DNA from 4 places in the Pseudomonas sp. MM227 genome. Region 3 is predicted to be linked to each of the others. Evidence: predicted binding sites of a transcription regulator. Region 3 holds the regulator's gene; each other region holds the start of a gene.
What was found. The regulator FliA, encoded in region 3, starts transcription of late flagellar genes. The targets are predictions, from matches to a motif close to CTAAAGTTTNNNNNNNNNNNGCCGNTAA.
Positions count from the first base shown of each region.

Region 1: ONG87_RS08510 (methyl-accepting chemotaxis protein) is a predicted target of FliA. The motif match lies at 1,399-1,426, and genes of this name have one in related genera.
Region 2: ONG87_RS08450 (methyl-accepting chemotaxis protein) is a predicted target of FliA. The motif match lies at 4,151-4,178, and genes of this name have one in related genera.
Region 4: ONG87_RS00595 (methyl-accepting chemotaxis protein) is a predicted target of FliA. The motif match lies at 5,214-5,241, and genes of this name have one in related genera.

Region 1 is NZ_OX352319.1:1,852,908-1,860,005, forward strand. Features, by position in the region: gene ONG87_RS08500 (dihydrodipicolinate synthase family protein) at 1-578, opposite strand, end outside; gene ONG87_RS08505 (LysE family translocator) at 688-1,323, shown strand; gene ONG87_RS08510 (methyl-accepting chemotaxis protein) at 1,464-3,089, shown strand; gene ONG87_RS08515 (TspO/MBR family protein) at 3,123-3,563, opposite strand; gene cynS (cyanase) at 3,849-4,316, shown strand; gene ONG87_RS08525 (nuclear transport factor 2 family protein) at 4,327-4,800, shown strand; gene abaF (fosfomycin efflux MFS transporter AbaF) at 4,834-6,210, opposite strand; gene ONG87_RS08535 (dihydrodipicolinate synthase family protein) at 6,279-7,098, opposite strand, start outside.
Region 2 is NZ_OX352319.1:1,839,912-1,847,009, reverse strand. Features, by position in the region: gene ONG87_RS08460 (DUF2252 domain-containing protein) at 43-1,227, shown strand; gene ONG87_RS08455 (FMN-dependent NADH-azoreductase) at 1,295-1,918, shown strand; gene ONG87_RS08450 (methyl-accepting chemotaxis protein) at 1,999-4,023, opposite strand; gene ONG87_RS08445 (LLM class oxidoreductase) at 4,380-5,348, shown strand; gene ONG87_RS08440 (diguanylate cyclase) at 5,369-6,430, opposite strand; gene ONG87_RS08435 (cupin domain-containing protein) at 6,614-7,039, opposite strand.
Region 3 is NZ_OX352319.1:2,923,931-2,931,028, reverse strand. Features, by position in the region: gene flhA (flagellar biosynthesis protein FlhA) at 1-1,384, shown strand, start outside; gene flhF (flagellar biosynthesis protein FlhF) at 1,396-2,715, shown strand; gene fleN (flagellar synthesis regulator FleN) at 2,834-3,667, shown strand; gene fliA (RNA polymerase sigma factor FliA) at 3,661-4,407, shown strand; gene ONG87_RS13215 (chemotaxis response regulator CheY) at 4,621-4,995, shown strand; gene ONG87_RS13210 (protein phosphatase CheZ) at 5,015-5,803, shown strand; gene ONG87_RS13205 (chemotaxis protein CheA) at 5,862-7,098, shown strand, end outside.
Region 4 is NZ_OX352319.1:137,190-144,287, forward strand. Features, by position in the region: gene ONG87_RS00575 (efflux transporter outer membrane subunit) at 1-271, shown strand, start outside; gene ONG87_RS00580 (zinc-binding alcohol dehydrogenase family protein) at 318-1,313, opposite strand; gene ONG87_RS00585 (bestrophin family protein) at 1,392-2,279, opposite strand; gene ONG87_RS00590 (LysE family translocator) at 2,391-3,020, opposite strand; gene ONG87_RS00595 (methyl-accepting chemotaxis protein) at 3,242-5,146, opposite strand; tRNA gene ONG87_RS00600 (tRNA-Arg) at 5,539-5,615, opposite strand; gene gabD (NADP-dependent succinate-semialdehyde dehydrogenase) at 5,924-7,098, shown strand, end outside.

The sequences.
Region 1 (7,098 bases), 1.1 Mb from region 3:
GCATCGCCACTGATGCCTATACTGACGTGGGCAGGGATGCTCGCCCGCAGGCGCGCCACCCGGGCCGAGGCTTGCGCTGGATCCAGGTTCATGCCGGGGATCTTGATCGAGGCGACATTCGGCAGAGCTGCAATGCGCCCGTGCAGCTCGTCCGTGAACTCGAAGTGCGTGGTGCCGGGGTTGTCGTAGACCACCAACGGCACCGAAACGTGGTGGGCGAGGGTTTCGTAGAACTCGAATACTTCATCGGCACCAAGCTTCTGGTAACTCACCGGTGGCAGCAACAGCGCGCAGGCCCCAGCGGCCTGCGCATCATCCGCCAGCAGCAGCACATCTCGCGTGGCGACCGAGCCGATCCCGACGATAACGGGCACCTCACCGGCCACGCTGACGGCAAGCCGCGTCGCGAGGCGTCGTTCTTCCCGGTTCAGGTACGCGTAGCTTCCCGTCGAGCCCAGAACGCCGATGGAATCGACCTTTGCCGACGACAGGTTTTCAATCAACCCGGCGAAGGCCGTTTCGTCGACGACACCGTCACGCAGCGGGGTCAAAGGGAATGCGCTCAAACCTGTGAACATGAAAGAACTCCTCATTTTCGGACGGAATACGTGGGTTTGCATCGGCGACCGGCGTTGCTATAGGGTACCTGAGTACATTGCCAGCGACGCAACAGAGTGGGGCCCCTTCATGTCGTTCGATATTCACCATCTGCTTCTGGTGTTCGTCACCTACATTGTCGGCGCAGCCAGCCCGGGGCCCAGCAACATGCGAATCATGAGCGTCGCGATGCACCAAGGCAGACGCCCCGCGTTGGTGCTGGCCGCAGGCGTCATCAGTGGTTCGTTCTTCTGGGGTTCAATGGCTGCTACGGGTGTCTCGGCAGTGCTCGTGCAATACGCCGGCGCGCTGTTCATTCTGAAGATGGCAGGCGGCGCCTATCTGCTTTTTCTGGCCAGCAAGGCCTGCCGTTCCGCGCTGACGTCCAATCAACGCTTTGCCGATGAGTTGGCATCTTCACCGAAGGCATCCTGGCCAAGTCTGTATCGTCGGGGCTTGCTGATGCACCTTACCAATCCGAAAGCCCTGCTGAGCTGGATCGCTACGATGACCCTGGGCTTGGGCCCAGGCGCGACGAGCTCGACCGTGGCGATCATCCTGGCGGGTTGCGCCATACTTAGCGTGACCATTTTTGGCGGTTATGCACTGGTCTTCTCTACGGCCCCAATGGTGCGTGCCTATGGAAAGGCGCGCCGTTGGATCGAGGGCACCTTGGCGATGGTCTTTGCCGCAGCCGGCTTGAAACTCCTGTTCGCCAGGCCGTGATCCGCTGCAGGCCCTGATCGCGCTCGTTTCGCTATCGTCGTGAGCCATATCCGATAGCTGCCGACCTGCCCCATGCTCAAGATTCCTGCCGGCGGGCCGATGATGGTTGTCATCAACCCCCGATCGCAATGGAATCCTGCATGATCATCCGACGCCTCAATCTCGCCCCTCGGGCGATCGCTTTCTTCTCGGCCGTAGTCGCGGTCGTGATCCTTCTGGGCAGTATCTCCATCGTTCAGATGAACAAGCTCTACCAGGCCGAGCAGGACGTGGAAACCAACTGGATGCTCGGCATTCGCGATGCGGGTCAGATGAACAGCGGACTGCTCAGGTTGCGGCTCGAAAGCATGCGCGGTGCCACCACCACCGATGCCGCGCTTCGTGAACAGACGATTGCTGCGTTTCCGGGCTATCGCCGTACTTTTCAGGAAACCATCAAGCACTACGAGAGCACCGTTGCGAGCGACGATGACCGTAAACTTTACGAATCCATACGCTCAGATGCGGCAACGTATGACCAAGTGCTGGGTCAGCTGGAACCTATGCTGCGTGCTGCCGACACCACTGCGGCAACTGCCTTGATCAACACGGCCATTCGTCCGTTGACCAATGCCCTCGAAGGCAAGGTCAACCAGCTCATGGCGCTGAACGACCGCGGTGCCACGGATGCCGGCGATGCGGCGCTGGCGACGTTCGAGTCGGGACGCAACTGGGTCATCGGGCTGATGGCTGCGGCCGTGCTGGCTACCATCCTGCTCGCTGCGCTATTGATCCGCAGCATCACCCAGCCGATCAAGGAGGCCGTGCAGATTGCCCAGCGCATCGCGCGCAAGGACCTGACCGAAACGATCGTCGTGGTCGGGCAGGACGAGGCCGCCAGCATGCTCACCGCGTTGGCCCAGATGCAGGCCAACCTGCGCCAGACCATCGCGCACATTTCCGACAGTTCCAGCCAGTTGGCTGCCGCCTCGGAAGAGATGAGCGCCGTGACCGAGGAATCCAGCCGCGGTCTGACGCGCCAGAACGACGAGGTCAATCAGGCTGCCAGCGCCGTCACCCAGATGAGCTCGGCCGTCGATGAGGTGGCACGCAATGCGGCAGAGGCCGCCGACGCGTCGGCAACCACCCAGTCCCTGGCCAGGGATGGGCTGGGCAAGGTCGAGCAGACCCTCACCGCCATTCAGGCACTGGCCACCAACGTGGGCAGCACCAGCACCCAGGTCAAGCAGCTGTCGTCACGGGCGCGGGAGATCAATACGGTGGTCGAGGTGATTCGCGCCATCGCCGAACAGACCAACCTGCTGGCATTGAACGCGGCCATCGAAGCGGCCCGCGCCGGAGAGCAGGGTCGAGGCTTTGCCGTGGTGGCGGATGAAGTGCGCGCCCTGGCTCACCGCACGCAGCAGTCGACCCAGGAAATCGAAAAGATGATCGGCTCCATGCAGACCGATTCGGTGCAGGCTGTGCAAGCCATGGAGCAGAGTCAGCAGATGGCCAGCGATTCGTCGGCCGTGGCGCAGCACGCCAGCGCATCGCTCAGTCAGATATCGGCATCGATCAACCTCATCAGCGAACGCAATACCGTAATCGCCACCGCAGCCGAGGAGCAGGCACAGGTGGCACGGGAAATCGATCGCAACATCACCAGCATCCGCGACCTTTCGATCCAGAGCGCAGCCGGCGCCACGCAAACGGCCACCGCCAGCGGAGAAGTGTCGAGGCTGGCGGTCGGGCTGACCGCATTGGTCGGGGCGTTCGCGATCTGACCGTGGCCGAGTGGGAGCGGCGAAACCGTAGCGTCAGCGATTGTTGCGCAGAATCGAGAAGTTCAGCGCCGCGGCCACGCAGAGCCAGGCCAGGTAGGGGAACAGGATCAGCCCGGTGATGACGTCCAGGCGCATTGCCAGGGCAACCATGGCGGCGGTCACCAGCCACAAGATCACGATGATCACCATCCCGGCGAGCAGGCGATGGGCGCCGAAGAATACCGGCGTCCACAGGGTATTCAGGGCGATCTGCGCGGCCCACAGCGCCAGTACCGTCTCGCTGCCCGGCAGTTGGGTCAGCCGATAGCCCGCCCACGCCAGCAGCAGGTAGATGACCGTCCAGGCCACGGGAAACGCCCAGTTGGGCGGGGTGAAACGCGGCTTGACCAGCGAGGCGTACCATTCGCCGGGCTTGAAGATGACACCGGTGCTGGCTGCGGCGGCGCAGGCCAGCAGAAAGATGAAGAAAACCATGATGAGTCCTTGTGCAGGGGCAGGGGGGCGCTGCAATAGCGAGATGTGCTATCAAGCTGACGCCTGAACCACGGAAAAGTTTGCGCGAGCGTGCAGCGCGTTCAGCCTTCCTCCCGCTGTCCTGCCTGGCCAACCGCAGCGCTCAGGTGACCAATGGGACGTAGCGGCACCAATCGAATCCCAGCTGAAATTGTGCAAGGCAGCCCTGATCATTGTGGTAGGTTTCGATGATTCCCTGCTGCCAAGCTGTTCAATCGACCCTGCGCTTCAGTCCGGAGAATCACCATGTCCCAGAGCAACGTTTCCAAGGCACCACGACAGACCCTGACCGAACAAGTCCTGCAGGCCAAGGCCACGCACAATCTGACCTGGGCGGCGCTGTCCGAAGGGACCGGCCTGAGTACGGTGTATGTGACGGCCGCACTGCTGGGCCAACACCCGCTGCCGCAGGCGGTTGCCGAAGTGGTGGCCGAGCGTCTGGGCCTCGACGCGCAAGCGGTCGTTCAGTTGCAGACCATACCGTTGCGCGGCAACGCCGAAGACGTGTCCAACGACCCGACCATCTATCGCTTTCACGAAATGGTCCAGGTCTACGGCACTACCTTGAAGGCTCTGGTGCATGAGCAATTCGGCGACGGCATCATCAGTGCGATCAACTTCAAACTCGACATCAAGAAAGTCGAAGATCCCGAAGGCGGATCGCGTGCTGTGATCACCCTGGACGGCAAGTTCCTGCCCTACAAGCCTTTCTAGGATCCTCGCCATGAACCAGGAAAACCGCCCACCGTTGCCACCTTTCACCGTCGAAACCGCCATTCGGAAAGTGCGTGGTGCCGAAGATGGCTGGAACACCCGGGACGCCGCCAAAGTGGCGCTGGCCTATACCCACGACACCTACTGGCGCAACCGCAGCGAGTTCATCGAAGGTCGAGCCCAGGCCCAGGCGTTTCTCGAGCGCAAGTGGCGCAAGGAGTTGGACTACCGCCTGATCAAGGAGCTGTGGGCCTTCGCCGACAACCGCATTGCCGTGCGTTACGCCTACGAGTGGCATGACGATTCGGGCAACTGGTTTCGCTCCTACGGCAACGAGAACTGGGAGTTCGCCGCCAACGGACTCATGCACCGGCGCTTCGCCTGCATCAACGACCTGCCGATTGCCGAGTCCGAACGCAAGTACCACTGGCCCTTGGGGCGGCGCCCCGACGATCACCCAGGGTTGAGTGATCTGGGGCTTTGAGGGCGCGCTGACGGCCATCGTCAGCGCAAGTGCTCAGGCCAGTTTGCCGCGCGACACGCCCGTTTGTTCCGAGGCCGCCACGCGGGCGGCGGCTTCGGCATCGACCGTGCGCAACGACTTGCCACGGGTTTCACGGGTCAGGCTGACGGCGACGATGGAGATTACCGCAGCCCCGACCAGGTACCAGGCGATGGGCGTGGAGCTGTTGTATTTGTTCAGCAGAGTGATGGCGATCAGCGGCGCCAGCGAGCCGGCGAAGATCGGCGCCACCTGATAACACAGCGACAGCGCTGTGTAGCGCACATGGGTCGGGAACATCTCGGCCATGAGTGCCGAGTAGGGCGCATAGGTCATGGATTCGATGGCCAGGCCCAGAGTGATGGCCGCCATGATCAGCCAGTTGTTGCCGGTGTCCATCATCGGGAAGCCGACGAAACCCCAGAACGCCGTCAGTACCGCGCCGGTCAGGTACACCGGTTTGCGGCCGACCAGGTCGGAGAGGTAGCCCATCAGCGGAATCATGAAGAAGTGCAGGAAGTGCGCGCCGAACATCAGCAGCAGAATCTGCGAGGTGTCCTTGTGAACCACCAGCTTGAGGTAGGTGATGGAAAAGGTCACCACCGTGTAATACAGAATGTTCTCGGCAAACCGCGCGCCGATTCCCACCAACACTGAACGCCAGTGATGGCGAAGTACTTCGACCACACCTAGCTGTTCGGATTGAATCGATGCCTGGCGCGCCTGGGCTTCCTTGAAGATAGGCGCATCGTCGACGCTGCTGCGGATCCAGTAGCCGATCAGCACCACAATGGCCGACAGCCAGAACGCCACGCGCCAGCCCCAGGCCAGGAACTGCTCCTCGGAAAGCCCGGTGGACAGCCCCAGCAAGGCGACGGTAGCGATCAGGTTGCCCGCCGGCACGCCCGCTTGTGGCCAGCTGGCCCAGAAGCCGCGACGGTTGTCTGGGCAGTGCTCGGACACCAGCAGGATGGCACCGCCCCATTCGCCGCCGAACGCGAAGCCCTGGATCAGCCGCAACAGCACCAGCAGCACGGGCGCAGCGTAGCCGATGGTGGCGAAACCTGGCAGGCAGCCCATCAGGAAGGTGGTGATGCCCACCACTATCAGGCTCAGTTGCAGCAGGCGCTTGCGGCCGAACTTGTCGCCGTAGTGGCCGAACACCAACCCGCCCAGTGGTCGGGCCAGAAAGCCCACTGCGTAGAGCGCGAAGGCAGCAATGATGCCGTCGATGGGGCTATCGGTCTGGCGAAAGAACAGCTGGCCGAACACCAGCGCTGAGGCCGTTCCGTACAGGAAGAATTCGTACCATTCGGCGACGGTTCCGGCCATGGCGGCCGCCACGACGCGTTTGAGTCCCGCTGGGGTGGTCGCGTTGGAAGAAGTGGACATGATCAGGCTTCCTGGAGTGGCAATGACAGTTACCCGGGCCTGGCGGATGCGCCTGGCCCGGTCGTGATTCAAAGACCGACGTCGGGCAGGATGGGGCGGTTGGCCAGGGCCTTGGCCATGATGCGTTCGACGAACAGACGGTCTTCATCCGGCAGGGCCAGGCGCGGTGGGCGAGTGAGGGCGCTGCCGCGGCCCATGATCGCTTCGCACAGCTTGATGCACTGCACCAGGTCCGCACGGGCGTCCAGGTGGAGGATCGGCATCAGCCACCGGTAGATTTCCATGGCTTCGGCAAAGCGTCCGGCCTTGGCCAGGCGGAAGATGGTTTCGCCTTCCTGTGGGAAAACGTTGGACATGCCCGACACCCAGCCTTCGGCGCCCACTGCGATGCTTTCCAGGACGACGTCGTCGAGGCCGGCGAACAGCACGAAGCGGTCGCCCACTTCGTTGCGCACGTCGATGAAACGCCGGGTATCGCCGGAGGAGTCCTTGAAACACACCACGTTGTCGCAGTCGGCCAGGGAGATGAGGATCTCGGCGGTGACATCGTTCTTGTAGATGGGCGGGTTGTTGTAGACCATCAACGGCACGTCGGCGTGCTTGGCCACGTAACGGAAGTGCTCGGCGGTCTCGAAAGGCTTGGAACCGTAGACCAGTGCCGGCATCAGCATGACGCCGTCCACCCCGGCCTTGCGTACGGCATTGGCGGTTTTCGCGGCAGCGACACTGGTGAATTCCGCCACGCCGCAGATGACCGGTACGCGCCCACCGGAGGCGTCGACGGCCACTTCGGTGACAGCGATCTTCTCTTCTGCGGTCAACGAGGTGTTTTCACCTACCGAGCCGCAGACCACCAGGCCTGACACGCCGTCGCGAATCACATTGGAA
Region 2 (7,098 bases), 1.1 Mb from region 3:
CTCGGATAACCACTCCATAGTCTTTCCCCCAAAGACTATTCCATGAAAACGCCCCGTCCTGCCGCACGCCTGGAACCCCTCGAGCAACTGCGCAATTTGAAGATGGCCCGATCCGCGCATGCCTATGTGCGCGGCAGCACCGTGCAATTCTATGAATGGCTGCAGTCCCAGTCCGGTCGGCGCTTGCCCAGTGGGCCGCCGGTGTGGATCTGTGGCGACTGTCACGCCGGCAACCTCGGGCCGACCGGCGATTTGAAGGGTCGCATCGACATCCATATCCGCGACCTGGACCAGACGGTGATCGGCAACCCTGTCCACGACCTGGTCCGGCTCGGCTTGTCGCTGGCGACCGCCGCTCGCGGCTCGGACCTGCCCGGCGTGGCCACCGCGCGCATGCTCGAAGAGATGATGGTGGGCTACGAGCAAGCCTTCGAGAACAACCAGGAAGAACAGCCGCAGCGTCCCGCGCAGGTCAAGGCTGGCATGCGCAGCGCTGTGCAGCGTACGTGGAAGCATCTGGCGCAGGAACGCATCGAAGACATGCGTCCGACGATTCCGTTGGGCAAGCATTTCTGGGCGCTCTCCAAAACCGAGCGCAGCGCCATCAAGACCTTGTGCGCCACCGACGAGATCCATGCCCTGGTCACGTCCCTCAAGGGCCGCTCGGGGAGTGACAGTGTCGAGTTGCTGGATTCGGCTTATTGGGTCAAGGGTTGCAGCTCCCTGGGCCTCAAGCGCTATGCCGTGCTGCTCGGCGTGGGCGACGACGATGACCAGGAACTGTGTCTCCTGGACGTCAAGGAAGCGGTCGCTGCCGCAGCACCGCGCACGGTTCGCGTAGGCATGCCGCGCGATAACGGCCGGCGCGTGGTCGAAGGCGCCCGGCATCTGTCTCCGGGCCTAGGCAATCGGATGCTGGCCACGCGGATGCTCGACCATGGCTTCTTCATTCGTGAACTGCTGCCCCAGGACATGAAGCTTGAGCTCGACCAGTTGAGCGAAACCGAAGCCATGCGCGCGGCGAGTTACCTGGCCAGGGTCGTGGGTGCTGCTCACGCACGGCAGATGGACCTTTCGACCAGGGCTGACTGGATGCGCGAGCTACAGACCAATCGCTCGAACACGCTGGACGCGCCGTCCTGGCTGTGGTCCAGCGTGGTTCATCTGGTGGGCAGTCATGAGCAAGGGTACCTGGAGCACTGCCGAAGGTACGCTTTGCAGAATTGAACATCGGCGCTCGCGCACAGGACTAAATCGAAACCCCGCGCAGCTGCGCCACATAGGAAACCCCTGTATGCATATTCTTCACATTGCCAGCTCTCCGCGTGGCGAGCGTTCCGCCTCGCTGAAACTGGCCGCACGCTACCTCGAAACCGTCGCTTCGCATCAGCCTGACGCCACCGTCGACGTGCTGGATGTGTGGACCACCGATCTGCTGCCTTTCGACGGTCCTGCGTTGAATGCCAAGTACGCCGACCTCGAAGGCGTGGAAATGACTCCCGAACAGGCAGCCGTGTGGAAACAGATCCACGCGTTGGGCGAGCGCTTCCATCGCGCCGATGTGATTGTCTTCAGTGTGCCGATGTGGAATTTCGGTGTGCCCTACCGTCTCAAGCACCTGATCGACTCGGTGTCACAGCGCGGCGTGCTGTTCGATTTCGATGAACAGGGCATGTGCGGCCTGCTCAAGGGCAAGAAGGTGGTGGTGCTAGCCACCCGCGGGGTGGTGCTGGGCGAGGACTATCCCACCGAGGATTACGACCATCAGGTTGCATTCCTCAGGACCTGGGCACGGATGGTGGGCATTCCAGCCATCGACACGGTGGAGTCGGAAGCGACGCTGGGCGATGCCGCAACGGCCGAGGCCAGCTTTAATGCCGCTCTGGATGCGGCCACCAAGCTGGCTGCATCCCTGTAGCGCTGCGACCGTCAGCGCCGATAGACCACAGCGCGCCGATCTGCCCCTGGGCACTGATCGGCGCTCCCCGGCGCGCCTTCCTATAGCTTGAACCGCGCCACCACGGTGCGCAGCTCGGTTGCAAGCAGTGATAGCTCTTCTGCAGTCACGGCGTTGTCTTCGATACCTTCCATCAACGCCAGGCTGCCATTGCGAATCTCGGTCACGTTGCGGTTGATGTCCTCCGACACGGCGTGCTGCTGAACGGCCGCGCTGGCGATCTGGGTGTTCATGCCGACGATCTGCTCGACGCCATCGCTGATGGCATCCAGGCTGGTCGAGGCCGCATCGGCGGACTGCAGGCATTCCTGGGCGCGCTGCTTTCCAGCCTTCATCTGCTCGACGGCAGCAGCGGTAGCCAATTGCAGTTCCTGAATGATCCGGCGGATCTCTTCGGTGGAGTTTTGCGTACGCGATGCCAGGGTCCTCACTTCGTCGGCGACCACCGCGAAGCCGCGGCCCTGCTCACCCGCGCGGGCGGCTTCGATGGCCGCGTTCAAGGCCAGCAGGTTGGTCTGGTCGGCAATGTTGCGGATCACTTCGATGACCCCGCCGATCTGCTGGCTGTGCTGGGCAAGCGCCGAGACCTTCTGCGCGCTGCGCTCCACTTCGTCGGCCAGGGCCTCGATGGTGACCTTGGTTTCGTGCATCTGCGCCAGCCCGGCATGGGACGACTGGCTGGCCTGTTCGGCGGCGTGGGCGGCACCTTCGGTGTTCTGCGCGACGTCGGCAACGCTGGTGGTCATTTCGTTGATGGCCGTGGCCACCTGCTCGGTTTCGCTTTGCTGGGTATTCATCGAGCGTTTGGCGCGGTCGATGGATACACCCATGCGCGTGGCGGCATCGGACACCGACTGCGAGCTGCGCTCGACCTGAGCCAGCGAGCCACTGAAGGCCTGCACCATATGGTTCAGGCTGTTGCCCACGTCGGCCATTTCATCCTTGCCGCGGACCTGGACGCGCGTGCTCAGGTCGCCCTGGGCAATGAGCTGGGTGGCCAACAGGACATCCTGAATGGTACGGCGCATGGCGCTGTAGATGCCGCAGAACACGTAGACCAGCAGCAGGCCGACGAGCGCGAACATGCCAATGATGAACTGGCGCTGAGCATTCTTTTCCTCGACACGATGCTCCAGCCGGTTCAGCAACTCCTCCTGCAAAGTGTCCTGGGCCTTGTACAACTCAGCCACCACTGCATTGCCCTTGGCGGGTACGTTCTGCACGTTGCCCAGTGTATCGCTGGTAGAGGACGTCACTGCCTCGAGGTCCGCACGGAAGCCCTCAAGGCTTGCGAAAGCGCTGCTGATGGGTGCCTGGATCCGATCGGCGAGCGCAGGCTCACGGCGACGCAGCAAGGCCAGGCTTTGCTGCAGTTCCTTGTGGATCAGCAGTTCGTTCTTGAGCATCGACTTGATCACGCCGCGCGTAGCCGGGCTCAACACCTGCCCTTCACGCAGGCCGCTGGCGAGCCCACGCAGTTGCCCGACGATGTTGATCTGGCGGGGCAGGCGCAAGGTGCTCTGGTCGATCATGAACAGCGATGCGTAATCCTCATCCAGCACCATCCCCGACGTGGCCGACACGTAGTAGACAAAATTCAACGTCTCGGTGAGTTGGTCGTTCCACGCGTCGAACACGCCGCTCTGGTCGGCGCCCGGCTTGGCCTGCGCCATCAACCGCGTGGCTGCTGCGTGCAGATCCTGGACGCGGTCACCGGTTTCCAGCGGCTCGTTGAACTGGCGGTCAGTGGCGGCCAGTTTCGAAAATGCATCCTCCAGCTTCGCCTGGTTGGCCAGTACATCGGCTTGCGCAGTCGAATCACCGCTGAGCAGGCGATTGCTCAGGGCGCGCTGCATCATGGACAAGCGCAGGATGGGCGTGACGTCCAGCAGGTAACGCTGGCCTGCCTGCTCCGAACGGATGACCGCAAGGCTTTCGTTGATTTGAACGATGAAACGGGTGCCCAGCAGCGCCAGGGGGATCAGAACGATGATTGCCAGTACCGCAAACTTCGTCGGAAAGCGTAATCGGTTGGCCAGTGCTACGGCAGGAGCAAGGATGTTCATGAGGTTCTCACAGCCCGAAATGGGAAGGTTCGTAATGGGTCTTGGGGTGAGAACGGTCCATTTCTCGGACGCCTGAGCTCTGCGTGGCCCATGAGGCTGATCGCAATCATTCTGCGGTCAAACGTCCCTATCGGTAGAAACCCCAATAACTTTACAAAAAGTTGTACATATTTTTATTTATGTAAAGGTTTTGAACTTTTTAGGCTGGGTAATGTCTTTCTGGCATCATTGCATCCTGGGTCGATTTCCACCCTAGATTGGGGAAAGTAATTCATCACAGTCCATCCGAAAGGTCCGAAAAAGGCATCCACCCTGGCGTTAAACTGGTGATATCTCTTGGATCTTGGGCAGGCACTATGAATCCGGAAAAACCTCTACACGATCTGGCTGGCCACGACGCGTTCAGCCGCACCTTCCAACAGGGTCAATTGACCATTGGTTTCATTTCCCCGGCCAGTGGCTACCCCGACAGCCCCTTTCCAGGCCTGTCGGACCAGGCCGAGATCGTGCAAAGCCTGGATCGCAGTGACGCTGCAGCCTTGTGGCTGCGCGATGTACCCTTCTACGACCCGTCGTTCGGCGACACCGGCCAGGTGCTGGACCCGCTGGTGTACGCCGGCTGGCTGGCCGCGCTCACTCAACGGATCGCAATCGGCACGGCCGGGTTCGTCACGCCCCTGCGCGAGCCGGTCATCACCGCCAAGCAGATCACCACCGCCGACCAACTGTTGGGCGGCCGTTTTCTGGCCGGCATGGCGTCCGGTGACCGGCCCACCGAGTACCCCGCCTTCGGGGTCGACTTCGCCACGCGCGTGGAGCGCTATCGCGAAGCGGTGGCCTTGATCAAGACCCTGACCTCGGTATCCTTCCCGCGTTTGAAAACCGAACACTTCGGCCATCTGCGCGGCGACATCGACCTGGTGCCCAAGCCTGCGGCGTCACGCATCCCCATCATCGCCATTGGCCGTGCCGGCCAGAGCCTGGAGTGGCTGGGCGAACACGTCGACGCCTGGATCTGGCATGGCGATGCCCAGCGTATGTCGGAGGTGGTGCCGCACTGGCGTGAAGTGACCGCGTCGCGTGGTTTCGTACCGTTCGGCTATGGCGCGATGTTCGACCTGGATACCGATGCCAACGCACCGTTGCAGACCGGTCGAGTGCTGCGCGGCGGCCGTCATGCCCTCAAGGCCTTCTTCGCGCGCCAACGCGATGCCGGCGTCAACCATGTTGCCTTGAACCTCAAGCCAACACGTCGCCCGGCGCTGGAAGTGATCGCGGAGCTGCAGGAGTATGTGCTTCCCGAGTTTGCGGTGGGGGCCGAGTAGGTACGACCCCGCAGCAGCCATCAGCCCTCAACGCTGGCCGGCCACGGCTGCACACAAAGCCGATTCTTGCCACTGCGCTTGGCCCGGTACAGTGCTTCGTCCGTGGCCTTTATCCAATCACGTTCGCTGGCATATTCATGGGAGTAAGGCACCAGGCCAATGCTCAGGGTCACTTCTACGGGCACGGTCAGGTCAGCCCAGTCGGCGAATCGTTGGCGAATATCGTCCAACTGCCGGGTCGCTTCCGCGACGCTGACATCGAACAGCAGCAAACAGAACTCGTCGCCGCCGTAGCGTCCCGGTACTGCAGAGGTCCCCAGCCCTGAACGCAGCAGGTTGGCCAGGCGGCCGATGATGGCATCGCCCACCAGATGACCGTGCTCATCGTTGATGCGCTTGAAGTTATCGATGTCTATCAAGGCCAGCATCGCCGTCACCTCGCCCCTCCTGCAGCGAGGAAAGATTTCGTCCAGCTTTTCCCTCCACGAAGCGTGATGGAGCAGGCGGGTCATGCCGTCCAGTTTACTGATGAGCTTGAAGGCCTTCTTGTGCACTGCCAGTTGCACCGAAACGCCGTAGCTGGCGCGGGCCACGATCAGCGGGTAGATGATCAGCATCGGCAGACAGGCCAGTTGCTGCAGCGCCGTGGTCGCCATCGACAACTCGAACCTATTCAGGCTCAGCGCCATAAGCACACCCACAACCTGCAGCGCAACGCTGGCCCGTAACAGGCGCCAACCGCCTGCGGCCATCGCGTTCATGGCGACCATGGCAAGCAGCAGCACCGACGGCAGCAGGTTGAACGCCATCAGCCCTGCCCAGCCGCCGGCGAACAGGGCGTCCAGCATGAGGTTGCGCTGTTCGGCAGCGAAGGGATCCGAGGCATTGCGTGCGAGCAGGTACGCACCGGTTGGCCAGGCCACGAGGTTGGCCAACATCGCTGCCCATACCCACGTGGGCGTGCCGGGCTGATCCAGCAACACTGCACCGATGAAGAGCGCACTGAGCAGGCACCCTATCGAGCGCGGCCCGTAGATACGGCGCGCGAAACTTCTCCCCAACTCCTGGCGACTGAGCGGCATACCAAGGCTCCCCGCCTTTGCTATCGATGTGCCCTGTCAGAGCAAAGACGTGCCGCTGTCCGGTGGTCGACTGAGCGTCGAACGGCATGGCACTTTGGCATCGATTTTATAGCAAGTCGGGTTTGCAGTCAGCAGCCGTTCGGTGCACGGGCGATTGTTGCCAATGCACGCTGGACATTGGCCTCACTGCGCCTGGCCGTACTCCGCATCGCTGACCTGCTCCAGCCAATCCACCACCTTGCCGTCCAGTGCCTCGGCAATGGCGATATGGCTCATGCCAGTATCGGGCCGCGCGCCGTGCCAGTGTTTGACCTGGGGAGGAATCCACACGGTATCACCGGGGCGAATCAGCAGGCGGGCCTGGCCCTCCTGCTGCACGTAGCCGGCGCCTGCGGTGACGATCAGCGTCTGGCCCAGCGGATGGGTGTGCCAGGCGGTACGCGCGCCGGGCTCGAAAGTGACCGTGGCGCCGCCGATGCGAGCGCCGTCGGTGCCTTTGAATGGGGCATCGACCCGAACCTTGCCGGTAAAGTACTCGGCGGGCCCGACCGCGGACGGCTGCGAGCCTGCGGGCGTTACGGTGACATTGAGGGAGTGAGTGCCATTCATGGGCTGGGCTCCTTTGCTTTCAAACGTTAACAAGGACAATGAGAGCGCGGCGGCTGCGA
Region 3 (7,098 bases):
CGGCCTGGTCGCTCAGTTGCCATCGCTGTTGCTGTCCACCGCGGCAGCCATCATGGTGACCCGTGCTTCGGGCTCCGAGGAGATGGGCAAGCAGATCCAGCGGCAGATGTTCGCTTCGCCCAAGGCACTGGCCGTCTCCGGCGCGCTGATGGTGATCATGGGCATGGTGCCCGGAATGCCGCACATGGCCTTTATCACCCTGGGTGCCATCGCCGGTGGTGGTGCCTACCTTTTGTGGAAAAAGCAGAACGACGTCAAGGTCCAGGCCCAGGCCGAAGTGCAGCGCCAACAAGAGCTGCTGCCTTCACCGACGCGCACCCAGGAAACCAAGGAACTGGGCTGGGATGACGTGACGCCCATCGACATGATCGGCCTGGAAGTTGGCTACCGTTTGATCCCGCTGGTGGACCGCAATCAAGGCGGCCAATTGCTGGCGCGGATCAAGGGCGTACGCAAGAAGCTGTCCCAGGACCTGGGCTTCCTGATGCCTACCGTGCATATTCGCGACAACCTCGACCTGGCGCCCAGCGCCTATCGTTTGACGCTCATGGGGGTGATCCTCGCCGAAGCCGAGATTTACCCGGATCGCGAGCTGGCAATCAACCCCGGGCAGGTGTTCGGCTCGTTGAACGGCATCACCGCCAAGGATCCGGCGTTTGGTCTGGACGCGGTCTGGATCGACGTCAACCTGCGCAGCCAGGCGCAGTCGCTGGGCTACACGGTGGTCGATGCCAGTACGGTAGTGGCCACGCACTTGAACCAGATTCTGCAGAAGCATGCCCATGAGCTGATCGGCCACGAAGAAGTGCAACAATTGCTGCAAGTTCTGGCAAAAGGATCGCCCAAGCTGGCCGAAGAGCTGGTTCCGGGCATCCTTTCGCTGTCTTCGCTGCTCAAGGTCCTGCAGGCCCTGCTGGCTGAGCAGGTACCCGTACGCGACATCCGCAGCATCGCAGAAGCCATCGCCAACAACGGGCATCGGAGTCAAGATACCGCCGCGCTGGTTCAGGCCGTCAGGGTCGGTTTGTCCCGCGCAATCGTGCAAAGCATTGTAGGCATTGAGTCGGAGCTGCCTGTCATCACGCTGGAACCAAGGTTGGAACAGATATTGCTAAATAGTCTTCAGAAGGCTGGTCAGGGTCAGGAAGAAGGCGTTTTGCTGGAACCGAGCATGGCGGAAAAACTGCAGAGATCCCTGATCGATGCGGCGCAGCGGCAGGAGATGCAGGGCCAACCGGTGATACTGCTGGTAGCCGGTCCGGTCCGCGCGATGCTGTCACGTTTCGGTCGCCTGGCGATCCCCAACCTTCACGTACTGGCCTATCAGGAAATCCCTGATAACAAGCAAGTCACCATCGTTGCGACAGTAGGGCCCAACGGCTGAGGTAGTGGGTTATGCAAGTGAAGCGATTTTTCGCCGCCGACATGCGTCAGGCCATGAAATTGGTCCGCGATGAGCTGGGCGCCGACGCTGCCATCATTGGCAACCGTCGCATCGCCGGCGGCGTCGAGCTGACCGCAGCGCTGGACTACAAGCTGTCGGCCCTGGCGCCGCGCGTGCCCAACCTGGAGTTGGAAGAAGAGCTGCGCAAGACCCAATCGCGGATCGTTTCGGCCCAGGCCGAGCTGAGCACCCGTGGCGAGAGCGATGCGGCTACCAACCGCCAGCTGGTTGCCGGCCTGCCGTTGACCGCCGCCGAGCCGCTGGTCGAGCCGCGTCGCGAAGAGCCCCCGCGTGTGCAGGTGGCCCCCGCGCCACAGCCTGCCGTCGACCAACGTCTTTTCGATTCCATGCGTTCCGAACTCAACGGTTTGCGCCAACTGCTGGAAGTGCAGCTGGGCTCCCTGGCCTGGACCCAGCTGCAAGGCTGCAAGCCGGCGCAGGCGAATCTGTGGCGTCGTTTGCAGCGCATCGGCTTGTCCGGCCCGATCGCTCGCGAGCTGCTCAGCCTGACCAGCGAAATCAACGAACCTCGGCAGGCATGGCGGATGCTGCTGGCGCACTTGGCGCGTATGATCCGTACACCGGAAGTGGAACCGCTCGAAGAAGGTGGCGTGATCGCCATGGTCGGCCCGGCTGGCATGGGCAAGACCACCACTCTGGCCAAGCTGGCGGCCCGTTATGTGCTCAAGTACGGTTCCCAGAGCGTGGCGCTGGTGAGCATGGACAGCTTTCGCATCGGTGCCCAGGAACAACTCAAGACCCTGGGCCGCATTCTCAATGTATCGGTGACTCAGGTCGATCCGGGCCAGTCATTGGTACAAGCCCTGGAACCCCTGCTGCGCAAGCGCGTGGTATTGATCGACACCGCTGGCCTGCAAGCCAGCGATCCGGCCCTGCGCATGCAGCTCGAAAGCCTGGCCGGACGCGGGATCAATGCGCGCAATTACCTCGTGCTGGCTACTACCAGCCAGAAGCAGGTGCTCAGCGCGGCGTACCATAGCTACAAGCGTTGCGGTCTGGCCGGGTGCATCCTGACCAAACTGGATGAAACGGCCTGTCTCGGCGAAGTGCTGAGCCTGGCCATCAGTCAGGAACTGCCGATTGCCTATCTTACCGATGGGCCGCGCATTCCCGATGACTTGCATTTGCCGCGCCGGCACCAGTTGGTCAGCCGCGCAGTGAGCGTGCAAATGCAAGAAGAGCCCAGCGAAGAGGCCATGGCCGATATGTTCGCGGGTCTCTACCACAGCCCCGACAAGCGAGTTGGCTGAGGTGAAGAACGTTATGCAAGCACACTCTTCCTGCATCGTAGGGTTGCCAGGAAACACTCGAGCAATCGAACTGGCAGCCACTCGTGTGGCCTCGGTCTAGACAAGGTAAAGAACGAACATGGGCAGCATGCATCCCGTACAGGTGATCGCGGTGACCGGCGGCAAAGGTGGCGTCGGCAAGACTAATGTGTCAGTGAACTTGTCCCTGGCGTTGGCCGAGCTCGGCCGCCGGGTCATGTTGCTGGACGCCGACCTTGGCCTGGCCAACGTCGACGTGTTGTTGGGCCTGACCCCCAAGCGCACCCTGGCCGATGTGATCGAAGGTCGCTGCGAACTACGCGACGTGATGTTGCAGGGCCCCGGCGGCATCCGTGTCGTGCCGGCAGCCTCGGGTACCCAGAGCATGGTGCAGTTGAGCCCGGCCCAGCATGCCGGCCTGATCCAGGCCTTCAGCGATGTGGGCGACAACCTCGACGTACTGATCATCGACACCGCCGCCGGTATCGGCGAATCGGTAGTGAGCTTTGTCCGCGCCGCCCAGGAAGTCCTGCTGGTGGTATGCGACGAGCCCACCTCGATCACCGATGCCTACGCCTTGATCAAGCTGCTCAACCGCGATTACGGCATGAACCGCTTCCGGGTCCTGGCCAACATGGCGCAGAGCCCCCAGGAAGGGCGCAATCTGTTCGCCAAGTTGACCAAGGTGACCGATCGCTTCCTCGACGTTGCCCTGCAGTACGTCGGCGCCGTGCCCTACGATGAGTCGGTGCGCAAGGCCGTGCAGAAGCAGCGCGCCGTGTACGAGGCGTTCCCCCGTTCCAAATGCTCGCTGGCCTTCAAGGCGATCGCGCAGAAAGTAGACACCTGGCCTTTGCCGGCCAACCCCCGTGGCCACCTGGAGTTCTTCGTCGAACGCCTGGTCCAGCAAACCAGCGCAGGGCCCGTATCATGAGTGCCAGCGGATACCGTATGTACAGCAAGGCGTCGCGCGACTCGCAGCAGCATCAGCTGATCGAGCAATACGCGCCGCTGGTCAAGCGTATCGCCTATCACCTGCTGGCGCGTCTGCCAGCCAGCGTGCAGGTGGAAGACCTGATCCAGGCCGGCATGATCGGTCTGCTGGAGGTCTCGACCAAGTACGACTCGAGCAAGGGGGCCAGTTTCGAGACCTACGCCGGTATTCGTATCCGCGGCGCCATGCTCGACGAAGTGCGCAAGGGCGACTGGGCGCCGCGTTCGGTGCACCGCAATACCCGCATGGTCAGTGATGCCATTCGCCGAATCGAGTCGAAAACCGGTCGCGACGCTAAAGATCACGAGATCGCTGCCGAACTTAGTCTGAGTCTGGATGATTACTACGGGATCCTGAACGATACCTTGGGCAGCCGCTTGTTCAGCTTCGACGATCTGCTGCAGGACGGTGAGCACGAGGGCCTGCACGAAGACGGCGCCAGCGGTTCGCTGGAGCCCTCGCGGGATCTCGAGGACGAACGCTTTCAAGGCGCGCTGGCCGAGGCCATCGCCAACCTGCCCGAGCGCGAGAAGCTGGTCCTGTCGTTGTATTACGACGAAGAGCTGAACCTCAAGGAAATCGGCGAGGTACTGGGTGTCAGCGAGTCGCGGGTAAGCCAGTTGCACAGCCAGTGCGCGGCGCGACTTCGCGGGCGCCTGGGGGAATGGCGGGCACGCTGAAGGAACGGCAAGACCGGTGCGGGCTTTGTCGCGGGCAGAGCCCGCTCCCACAAAGGCCGAGACTGTGGGAGCGGGCTCTGCCCGCGAAGAGGCCTGCAGGCGTAGCGCGTGTAGGCGATCTGCAGCGGCAAGTGGCTCAGGCGAATTCGATTGTTATGCACGTCCAGGGGCTGGGCGTGTTCAAGACTGCTGGAGGTCTAATTGGACAAGAACATGAAAATCCTCATCGTCGACGATTTCTCGACGATGCGGCGCATCATCAAGAACCTGCTGCGTGACCTGGGCTTCACCAACACCGCCGAGGCCGATGATGGCAACACCGCCTTGCCGATGTTGCACAGCGGCAACTTCGATTTTCTCGTCACCGACTGGAACATGCCTGGCATGTCCGGCATCGACCTGCTGCGCCAGGTGCGCGCCGACGATCGCCTCAAGCACCTCCCGGTGCTGATGGTCACCGCCGAGGCCAAGCGCGAGCAGATCATCGAAGCCGCCCAGGCCGGGGTCAACGGGTATGTGGTCAAGCCTTTCACTGCGCAAGTGCTGAAAGAAAAAATCGAAAAGATTTTCGAGCGCGTCAATAGCTGAAGTCTGCAATGGGGGCGCAATGGACCACAAACAAAGCACGTTGGGGGACTTCGAGTCGACCCTGAAAAAACACGCAGTGGAGCTGGTCGACAGCCTTGAAAAAGGCCGTTTCGGCGACGCGGTGCAATTGATCCACGAACTGAACCAGACCCGCGATCGCGGCCTGTATCAGGAAGTGGGCAAGCTTACGCGCGAGCTGCACAGCGCAATCGTCAGTTTCCAGATCGATCCGAACATCCCCCAGGCCGAAGAGGTTTCGCAGATCACCGATGCGACCGAACGTCTGTCGTATGTGGTACGCCTGACCGAAAACGCGGCCAACCGCACCATGGATCTGGTCGAGCAGAGCACCCCGGTGCTCAATACGCTGAGTGCCGAAGCCAGTGCCTTGAGCGCCGACTGGCAGCGCTTCATGCGCCGCGAAGTGGCCGCCGACGAGTTCCGCGAACTGGCGCGCCGGGTCGACAGCTTCCTGACCCGCAGCGAGCAGGGCAATCGCGAAGTCGCCAGCCACCTCAACGACATCGTGCTGGCCCAGGATTATCAGGACCTCACCGGCCAGGTCATCAAGCGTGTCACCGCGCTGGTCACCGAAGTGGAGAGCAACCTGCTCAAACTGGTCCTGATGGCCAGCCAGGTCGATCGCTTCGCCGGCATCCAGCATGATCACGAACAGCTCCGCGCCGAAAAAGATCAAGAAAAACATCCCGCCAAGGGTGAAGGTCCGCAGATCCATGCCGATAAACGTGAAGACGTCGTATCCGGTCAGGACGATGTCGACGATCTGCTGTCCAGTCTGGGCTTCTAGGCCATCGCCTGCGCCTGACTGTGTTGACCGTTAATCACGTATTCCAGGGAGCATCCACATGAGCTTCGGCGCCGACGAAGAAATCCTTCAGGATTTCCTGGTAGAGGCCGGCGAAATTCTCGAGCAACTGTCCGAACAACTGGTCGAGCTGGAAAGCCGTCCCGATGATGCCGACTTGCTCAATGCAATTTTTCGCGGTTTTCACACTGTAAAAGGCGGCGCCGGCTTCCTCCAGCTCAACGAGCTGGTGGAGTGCTGCCATATCGCCGAGAACGTCTTCGACATCTTGCGCAAAGGTGAGCGCCGGGTCGACGCCGAACTAATGGATGTCGTTCTCGAAGCGCTGGACGCGGTCAACGGCATGTTCACCGAGGTGCGTGAACGCTCTCCGGTCACGCCGGCCAGCCCCCAGTTGCTCGATGCCCTGGCGCGCCTGGCCGAACCGGCTGCGGCGGTCGTTGCGCCGTCCGTGGCGGTGCCCGTTGCGGCGCCAGCCTCGACGCCGGGCGAAGACATCACCGACAGCGAGTTCGAGCAATTGCTCGATTCCTTGAGCGCGGCCAAAGCGCAGGCCGCCGCGCCCACCGCGTCCGCTGCTGCACAGCACGGCGCGGCCAGCGACGATATCACCGACGACGAATTCGAGTCGCTGCTCGACCAGCTGCACGGCAAGGGTCAGTTCGCGGTCGATGCGCTGGCGCCGGCTGCGGCATCGCCAGCCGCTTCGACGCAGGCTGCCGTGGGTGCGTCTGGCGACGAGATCACCGACGACGAGTTCGAGGCGCTGCTCGACCAGTTGCATGGCAAGGGTACGTTCACTGCCGATGCGGTCACGCCACCGCCTGCCCAGGCGCAGGCTCCCACGAGCGACCAGATCACCGACGACGAGTTCGAATCACTGCTCGACCAACTGCATGGCAAGGGCAAGTTCAGCGATGTCGCCAGCCTGCCCGAGACGCAGCCGGCTCCGGCCGCGCCCGCGCCGGTGGCGGCACCGCGCAAGGTCGAGGCAGCCCCTGCACGTGCACCGGTGGCCGAGAAACCGGTTGCCAGCGAAGCCGAGACGACCGTACGCGTCGATACCGCGCGCCTGGACGAAATCATGAACATGGTCGGCGAGCTGGTGCTGGTGCGTAACCGCCTGGTGCGCCTGGGCGCCAACAGCAGCGACGAAGCCATGTCCAAGGCAGTCTCGAACCTCGACGTGGTGACGGCCGACCTGCAGACGGCCGTCATGAAGACGCGCATGCAGCCGATCAAGAAGGTCTTCGGGCGTTTCCCGCGGCTGGTCCGCG
Region 4 (7,098 bases), 1.8 Mb from region 3:
GGGCCTGGCGCAATACGCTGCCCTGCTGCAGCGCCGCGATGCCCTGGCCGACGCTGAGCAGTCAGCGAAGCAGGCAGCGGATCAGACGCATCGGTTCTTCACAGCCGGCCGTGCATCGTTCCTGGCGGATCTGCAGGCAACGCGCACCTATACCGATGTGCGTGGCCAACTGGCGGCGGCCAACACCCAGGTGGCCATGGAGCAGATCAACCTGTTCCTGGCCCTGGGCGGTGGTTGGGAAAGCGCCCGGCAGGCGCCGGGCGCGCGTTGAGTCGGGCCACGTTGGTCGGGCTGGTTGAATGGGCCGGTTGAGGGGCTTAGAAGCCTTCCAGAACGATCTTGCCCTTGGCCTTGCCGCTTTCGATCAGCTCGTGAGCGCGGATCAGGTTGGCGGCATTGATCGCGCCGTAGTGCTCACCCAGAGTGGTACGCAGCACGCCGCTGTCGATCAGTTCGGCCACTCGCTCGAGCAGCTCGTGCTGCTTGATCATGTCCGGGGTCTGGAACAGTGAGCGTGTGAACATCAGCTCCCAGTGCAGCGACAGCGCCTTGCGCTTCATCGGCATCACGTCGAGGCTCTTCGGATCATCGATCAGGGCTAGCTGACCCTGGGGGCGCAGGGCCTCGATCAATTGCGCGAAGTGCGTGTCGGTGTGGGTCAGGCTGGCGACATGGTCGACCTGGCCGACGCCGATGGCTTCCAGCTGCGCCACCAGCGGCTTGCTGTGATCGATGACATGGTGGGCGCCCAGGTCGGTCACCCACTGGCGTGTTTCGTCCCGCGAGGCGGTGCCGATCACGGTCAGCCTGGTCAGCTTGCGCGCCAGCTGGGTGAGGATCGAGCCGACGCCACCGGCCGCGCCGATGATCAGCAGGCTCTGGCCTTCGCCACCGCCCTCGGGCACGCCCAGGCGGTCGAACAGCAACTCCCACGCGGTGATCGAAGTCAGCGGCAGGGCGGCGGCATGGGCGTTGTCCAGGCTTTGCGGCTTGTGCCCGGCGATGCGCTCGTCCACCAGATGCAGCTCGCTGTTGCTGCCGGGACGGTCGATGGCGCCGGCGTAGAACACGCTGTCGCCGACCTTGAACAGGCTCACCTGATCGCCCACCTGCTGAACGACGCCGACCGCATCCCAGCCCAGCACGCGCGGCTCGGTGACGGCGGCGCCGCTGCGCACCTTGGTGTCGACCGGGTTGACCGAAATGGCCTGGACCTGCACCAGCAGATCACGCGGGCCCGGGGTGGGCGCGGGCAGTTGCAGGTCGGTGAGCACGGATGCCGTGCCGTTCTGGGTATACGCAATGGCTTTCATAAGGGGTTCCCAAGTGGGTGCTATGGGTCGGGGCGCCCTTCGCAGAGGGCGCTCGCGGGTCACGAAAAGGGCAGAGGACTAGGCGGAGCGCATTTCCTGAGTATCTCGCTGCATCGACTGCAGGTTGCGTTCGATGTTCTCACACAGCGAATCCATCTGGATCTGATGTTCGCTGACCTTGAACGGACTCTGCAAGTCGGTGCCGATCCGCTCGATGGCCAGCAGCATGAAACCGACCACGGTAGACGCCAGCGGTGTGAACCATTCCAGCGAATCCACCAGGCCGATCGGTACGATCAGGCAGAACACGGTGATGAACAGGCGCGGAAAATAGACATACGGGTAGGGCAACGGCGTGTTGGCGATACGCTCCATGCCGCCTTGGCAGTTGGAGATGTCCACCAGCGTCGACTCCAGGCGCGCCAGGCGGATGCTGTCCAGGCGCCCGGCCTTGTACTCGCGGGCCAGCAAGGCCGCCGAGCCGGTCAGCAGGTCGTTGGAAAAGTTATTGGTGCTGTCGCGTCGTTCGAATTCTTCGGCGCTGATGAAGGCTGCCACTTCCGGTGGGCAGGGTATGTGCCGTACGTGCGCTGCCAGGCAGTTTACATAGGCCACATGGCGCCGCAGCAAGGTGGCCTTGACCGGATTCACGTCATCGCCCGCGTCGTCGATCAAGGTCAGCACCTGGCGCGCATAACTGCGCGACGCATTGACCAGCAACCCCCACAGCGTTCGCGCTTCCCACCAACGGTTGTACGCACTGCTGTTGCGAAAGCTGATCAGCACGATCAGCGCCGAACCCAGCAGCGTCAGCGGCATGATCGGCAGGCTCAGCTTGGTGTTGAGAAACAGCATGAAGTCGACGGTCACCGCGATATCCCACAGCAGCAGCCAGAACAGCGACCAACCGACGTAGCCCATGGTCTTGATAATCAAACGGTATTTCTTGGCGATTGCTTCTTTCATAAGCGGACCCTAGGCGATGAGCGTGCCTAGGTCGGACGCCGGCTTTGCCACAAGGTTCGTTGCACGCTAACGAATGGCCGTTACCAGTTGCTACAGGCCAATACTGGCACTTCAGGCATGCCCGCGGCGGGCGAACAGCAGGCCAACGCCTGCCAGCCCCAGCAAGCCACCACAGGCGCGATTGAAGCGACGTTTGGCCTGCACCGTATTCAGCCAGCGCTTGAGGTTTACGCCCAGGTACGCATACAGCCCAACCGCGACCCATTCCAAAACCAGAAACAGCGCGCCGAGCACCGCAAACTGGGCCCCAACGGGTTGTTGCGGATCGACGAACTGCGGCAGGAACGCGGTAAATATCAGGATCGCCTTGGGGTTACCCGCGGCGATCAGGAACTCGCGGCGCAGCATCCGCCACAGGTTGGTACCACCGGCCGTGGAGTCCGCTGCCATGTCGACGGGCTCGCTGGTCCACAGGCTCCACGCCAGCCACAGCAGGTAGAGCGCGCCCACCGTCTTGATGGCCAGAAACAACCATTCGGATGCAAACAACACCGCCGCCAGCCCCATTGCCGCCAGCGCGATCATCGCGCTGAATGCTACCAGCCGCCCGAACCCGGCCAGGCACGCGGCCCTGTAGCCGTGGTGGGCGGCATTGTTGATGGACAACAGGTTGTTTGGCCCTGGGGCCATGTTCAGGGCAAAGCAGGCGGGGATGAAAAGCAGGAGGGTGGTGAGGTCCATGGGGCTTTCCATTGACAGTGATTGGAACGAATGAGCCGGCCAAGCCGCTCGCATTGGCTTATAGGTAGTCAAAGTAGTCGACGTTCTCTATAAAGTTGCCGAAAAAATAGAAAATGGTCCACCAGTTCTTGACCTGACTCGTTATTTGCCACCCATAAAAAAGCCCCGAGCTTTCACTTGAGGCTTTGATATTGAGTCCGCGGTCCTTGCTGCTGACTTAGTTAAAGCACGAACTTACTCATCAGCCCCTGCAAATGCACACCCAGTCGCGCAAGTTCAACACTGGACGATGCGGTTTCTTCACTCGCCGACGCTGTCTGCTCGGAGATATCCCGGACATTGATCACGCTGCGGTTGATTTCTTCAGCCACTGCGCTCTGCTCTTCGGCAGAGGCGGCTATCTGCTGGTTCATTGATTCGATGGTTGCAATGGAGCGGCTGATGTTGCCTATCGAAGTGCCTGCATCACGAGTCAGCGCCACGCTGTCATCGGTCAGCAGGCGGCTGTTTTCGAGGGTGGTGGCTACTTGTGCAGTTCGGCTGTGCAGGCCGTCGATCAGGGTGGCAATTTCTTCGGTGGAAGTCTGAGTACGTTGGGCGAGACTTCGGACTTCATCGGCGACCACGGCAAACCCACGTCCGGCCTCGCCCGCGCGGGCGGCTTCGATGGCGGCGTTGAGTGCCAGCAAGTTGGTCTGCTCGGCAACCGCCTTGATCACGTCGAGCACGCCACCGATCTTGTTGCTCTCTTGTTTCAACTCATCCATGGCCACTTTGGATCGACCGACTTCAGCCGCAAGCGTTTCGATTTGAAGCACGGCCTTGGACACCACGGCATCGCCTTCGCGCACTTCCTTGGAAGCGCTAACTGCCGCATCCGAAGCCTGCTCTGCATTTTTCGCCACTTCCTGAACGGTCGCTGCCATTTGATTCATGGCAGTCGCTACCTGATCGGTTTCACTGCGCTGGCTATTGACCCCGGCGCTGGTTTGCTCGGTGACGGCTGAGAGCTGTTCGGCCGCGCCTGCGATCTGAGTGACGCCATCACGCAAGCCGCCTATCAACTGGCGCAGGTTCAAGGTCATCTGGTACATGCTGGTCTGCAGCATGCCGATTTCGTCCTTGCGCGTGCTCGGCTCATTGTGGGTCAGATCACCGCGGGCCACACGGTCAGCCAACTGCAGTGTCTCGCGCAGTGGTACGACTATTAGGCGAGTGATGATCCACGCCGCCAGTGCACTCATGACGAGTGCTGCGGTGAGCCACAAAATCAACATCCGGTTGGCCTGATTGACGTCTGCAAGGCGCAGGTCGACCTGGTTCTGCGCCAGTTGGTTGGCCGAACCGAGCAGGACTTCGATGTTCTTCGAGATCCCAGCCTGGCCCTGGTTGATGGTGGCTTGCGAAGACGAGAATCCATTGATGGCGGATCCATAGGCGTTCATCGAGTCCACCAGGCTGGCGACAGCGGAGGTATCCAGGCCGGAACTTGTCAGGTTTTTCATGTAGTCGGAGGCTGCGGCAATCGAGGCGACGGCCAGCTGTTGAGCCTCGGGTTTAAGGGTGTAGGTGTACCCACGAACATCGAAGCGCATCTTTTGAAACAGCATGATTGCCCGGAGCACTGCATCGCGTTGCGCGGCGTCGCCATCCATAGAATTGGCCCGCCCATTCAGCTGTCGCAACTTGGCGTCTGCGGTGTCGGCCGCAGTGCCGAAGACATCTCTGCTGGCTTCACGCGTGTGGGTGGCAGCAATGATGCTGTTGTAATGATCCTTGTATTCCTTCATGGCCGCCATGGCCGCTTTCACGTGAGGAATATTAAGCTCGGAATTCAATACGCTGTTGAGGTAGGCGAGATGGTTATCGAGATTTTCGTAGGCTTTCAGCCAAGTCGTGGCATTGGCGTCGTCAGAGGTCTGGCCATAGACCAGCCGTGCTATGCGCATGTCTCGCGTCAGTGTGCTGAGCTTGGCAATGTCCGTGATGCGCTCGCTGCGCTCACTCATGGAGGCGATGCCTCTCCAGCCCGTCAAGGCGATCAATACGGTAAGTATGATAACTAGTGTGAAGCCAAGTATTAACTTCGATCTGACCGTTAAGTTGGTTAAAGCACTTTTCAACATGTGAGCCTCTCGAAATCGCTGTTTTAGTTTCTTCGGTCGGCTCCTCCATGCCAGTGCTGCGTTCATCCAATCGGCAGCGCAGAGGGAATCTTTAGCGAAGATTTTCACGAAAATGAGGTTTTCTTACATGCTGCTTGAAGCATAAAAAGTTCAATTTTTTTAATATTAAATGTATCGGGTCGAAGCGCCAGGAAGCTACTGCTCGTTCGCAGAATGGCAGCAACAGCGTCACGTTGGGGTGGGCCTGACGCCATAGACACGAACACTGACGTTTGTACCCGACGTGCGTGCGCCATTTTTGGATGCGAAAATGATTTGAAAGGGTGCGAGGGGTTGAAGCGATCAAGCTGAGATCGTGCAGCACAAGGACGTGCTGGACGAAAAGGAGAAGATGGTGCACCAGACGGGATTCGAACCCATGACCCCTGCCTTCGGAGGGCAGTACTCTATCCAGCTGAGCTACTGGTGCGACGCGGGCGCCATGATACCCATGTCGGGGGTGGTCGTCCATTGCGATAACCGGCACATCGTTTGTAATCTGCTACGGTGACACTCGCGCAAGCCGGGCATACCCAGGCTTGCAAGGCTTGTCGTTCTTTTTTTCGAACGGCTATTGTCCTTTACCGCCATAGATCCTAGGATTCGTTTGAGATTTCAAACGCTCTTGTCTGGTTGCTGATGCGCATGCGTTCATCCATGCGGTATTTCACCTCAGCCCGGGCGCCTTTTCATCCCTCCATTCGTGCCGTCACGTACGGCGCCATCAAGGAAGCCGACATGCAGCTCAAAGATACCTCGTTGTTCCGCCAGCAAGCCTATATAGATGGTGCGTGGCTGGGCGCCGACAGTGGGCAGGCCATCAAGGTCAGCAACCCTGCTACCAACGAAATTCTCGGCACCGTGCCGAAAATGGGCGCCGCCGAAACCCGCCGCGCCATCGAGGCTGCCGACAAGGCACTGCCCGCCTGGCGTGCGTTGACCGCGAAGGAGCGCTCGAACAAGCTGCGCCGCTGGTTCGAACTGATGATCGAAAACCAGGATGACCTCGCCCGTCTGATGACCCTGGAGCAGGGCAAGCCATTGGCCGAATCCAAAGGCGAGATCGTCTATGCCGCTTCGTTCATCGAGTGGTTTGCCGAAGAGGCCAAGCGCGTCTACGGCGACACCATTCCCGGCCACCAGCCGGACAAGCGTCTGATCGTGATCAAGCAGCCAATCGGCGTGACCGCCGCCATCACCCCGTGGAACTTCCCGGCCGCGATGATCACCCGCAAAGCGGGCCCGGCGCTGGCCGCAGGCTGCACCATGGTGCTCAAGCCTGCCTCGCAGACGCCGTTCTCGGCATTGGCGCTGGCTGAGCTGGCCGAACGCGCAGGCATTCCCAAGGGTGTGTTCAGCGTCGTGACCGGCAGCGCTGGCGACATCGGCAGTGAGCTGACCAGCAACCCGATCGTGCGCAAGCTGAGCTTCACTGGCTCGACCGAGATCGGTCGCCAGTTGATGGCCGAGTGCGCCAAGGACATCAAGAAAGTCTCGCTAGAGTTGGGTGGTAACGCTCCTTTCATCGTGTTCGACGATGCCGACCTGGACAAGGCGGTCGAAGGCGCGATCATTTCCAAGTACCGCAACAACGGCCAGACCTGCGTCTGCGCCAACCGTATCTATGTGCAGGACGGCGTTTACGACGCGTTCGCCGAGAAGCTGAAGGTTGCAGTGAGCAAGCTCAAGATCGGCAACGGTCTGGAAGAAGGCACCACTACCGGGCCACTGATCGACGACAAGGCCGTGGCCAAGGTCAAGGAACACATCGCCGACGCGGTCAGCAAGGGCGCAACCGTACTCACCGGTGGCAATGCGCTGCAGGGCAACTTCTTCGAGCCGACCGTGCTGGTCAACGTCTCCAAGGATGCCGCCGTGGCCAAGGAAGAAACCTTTGGCCCGCTGGCGCCACT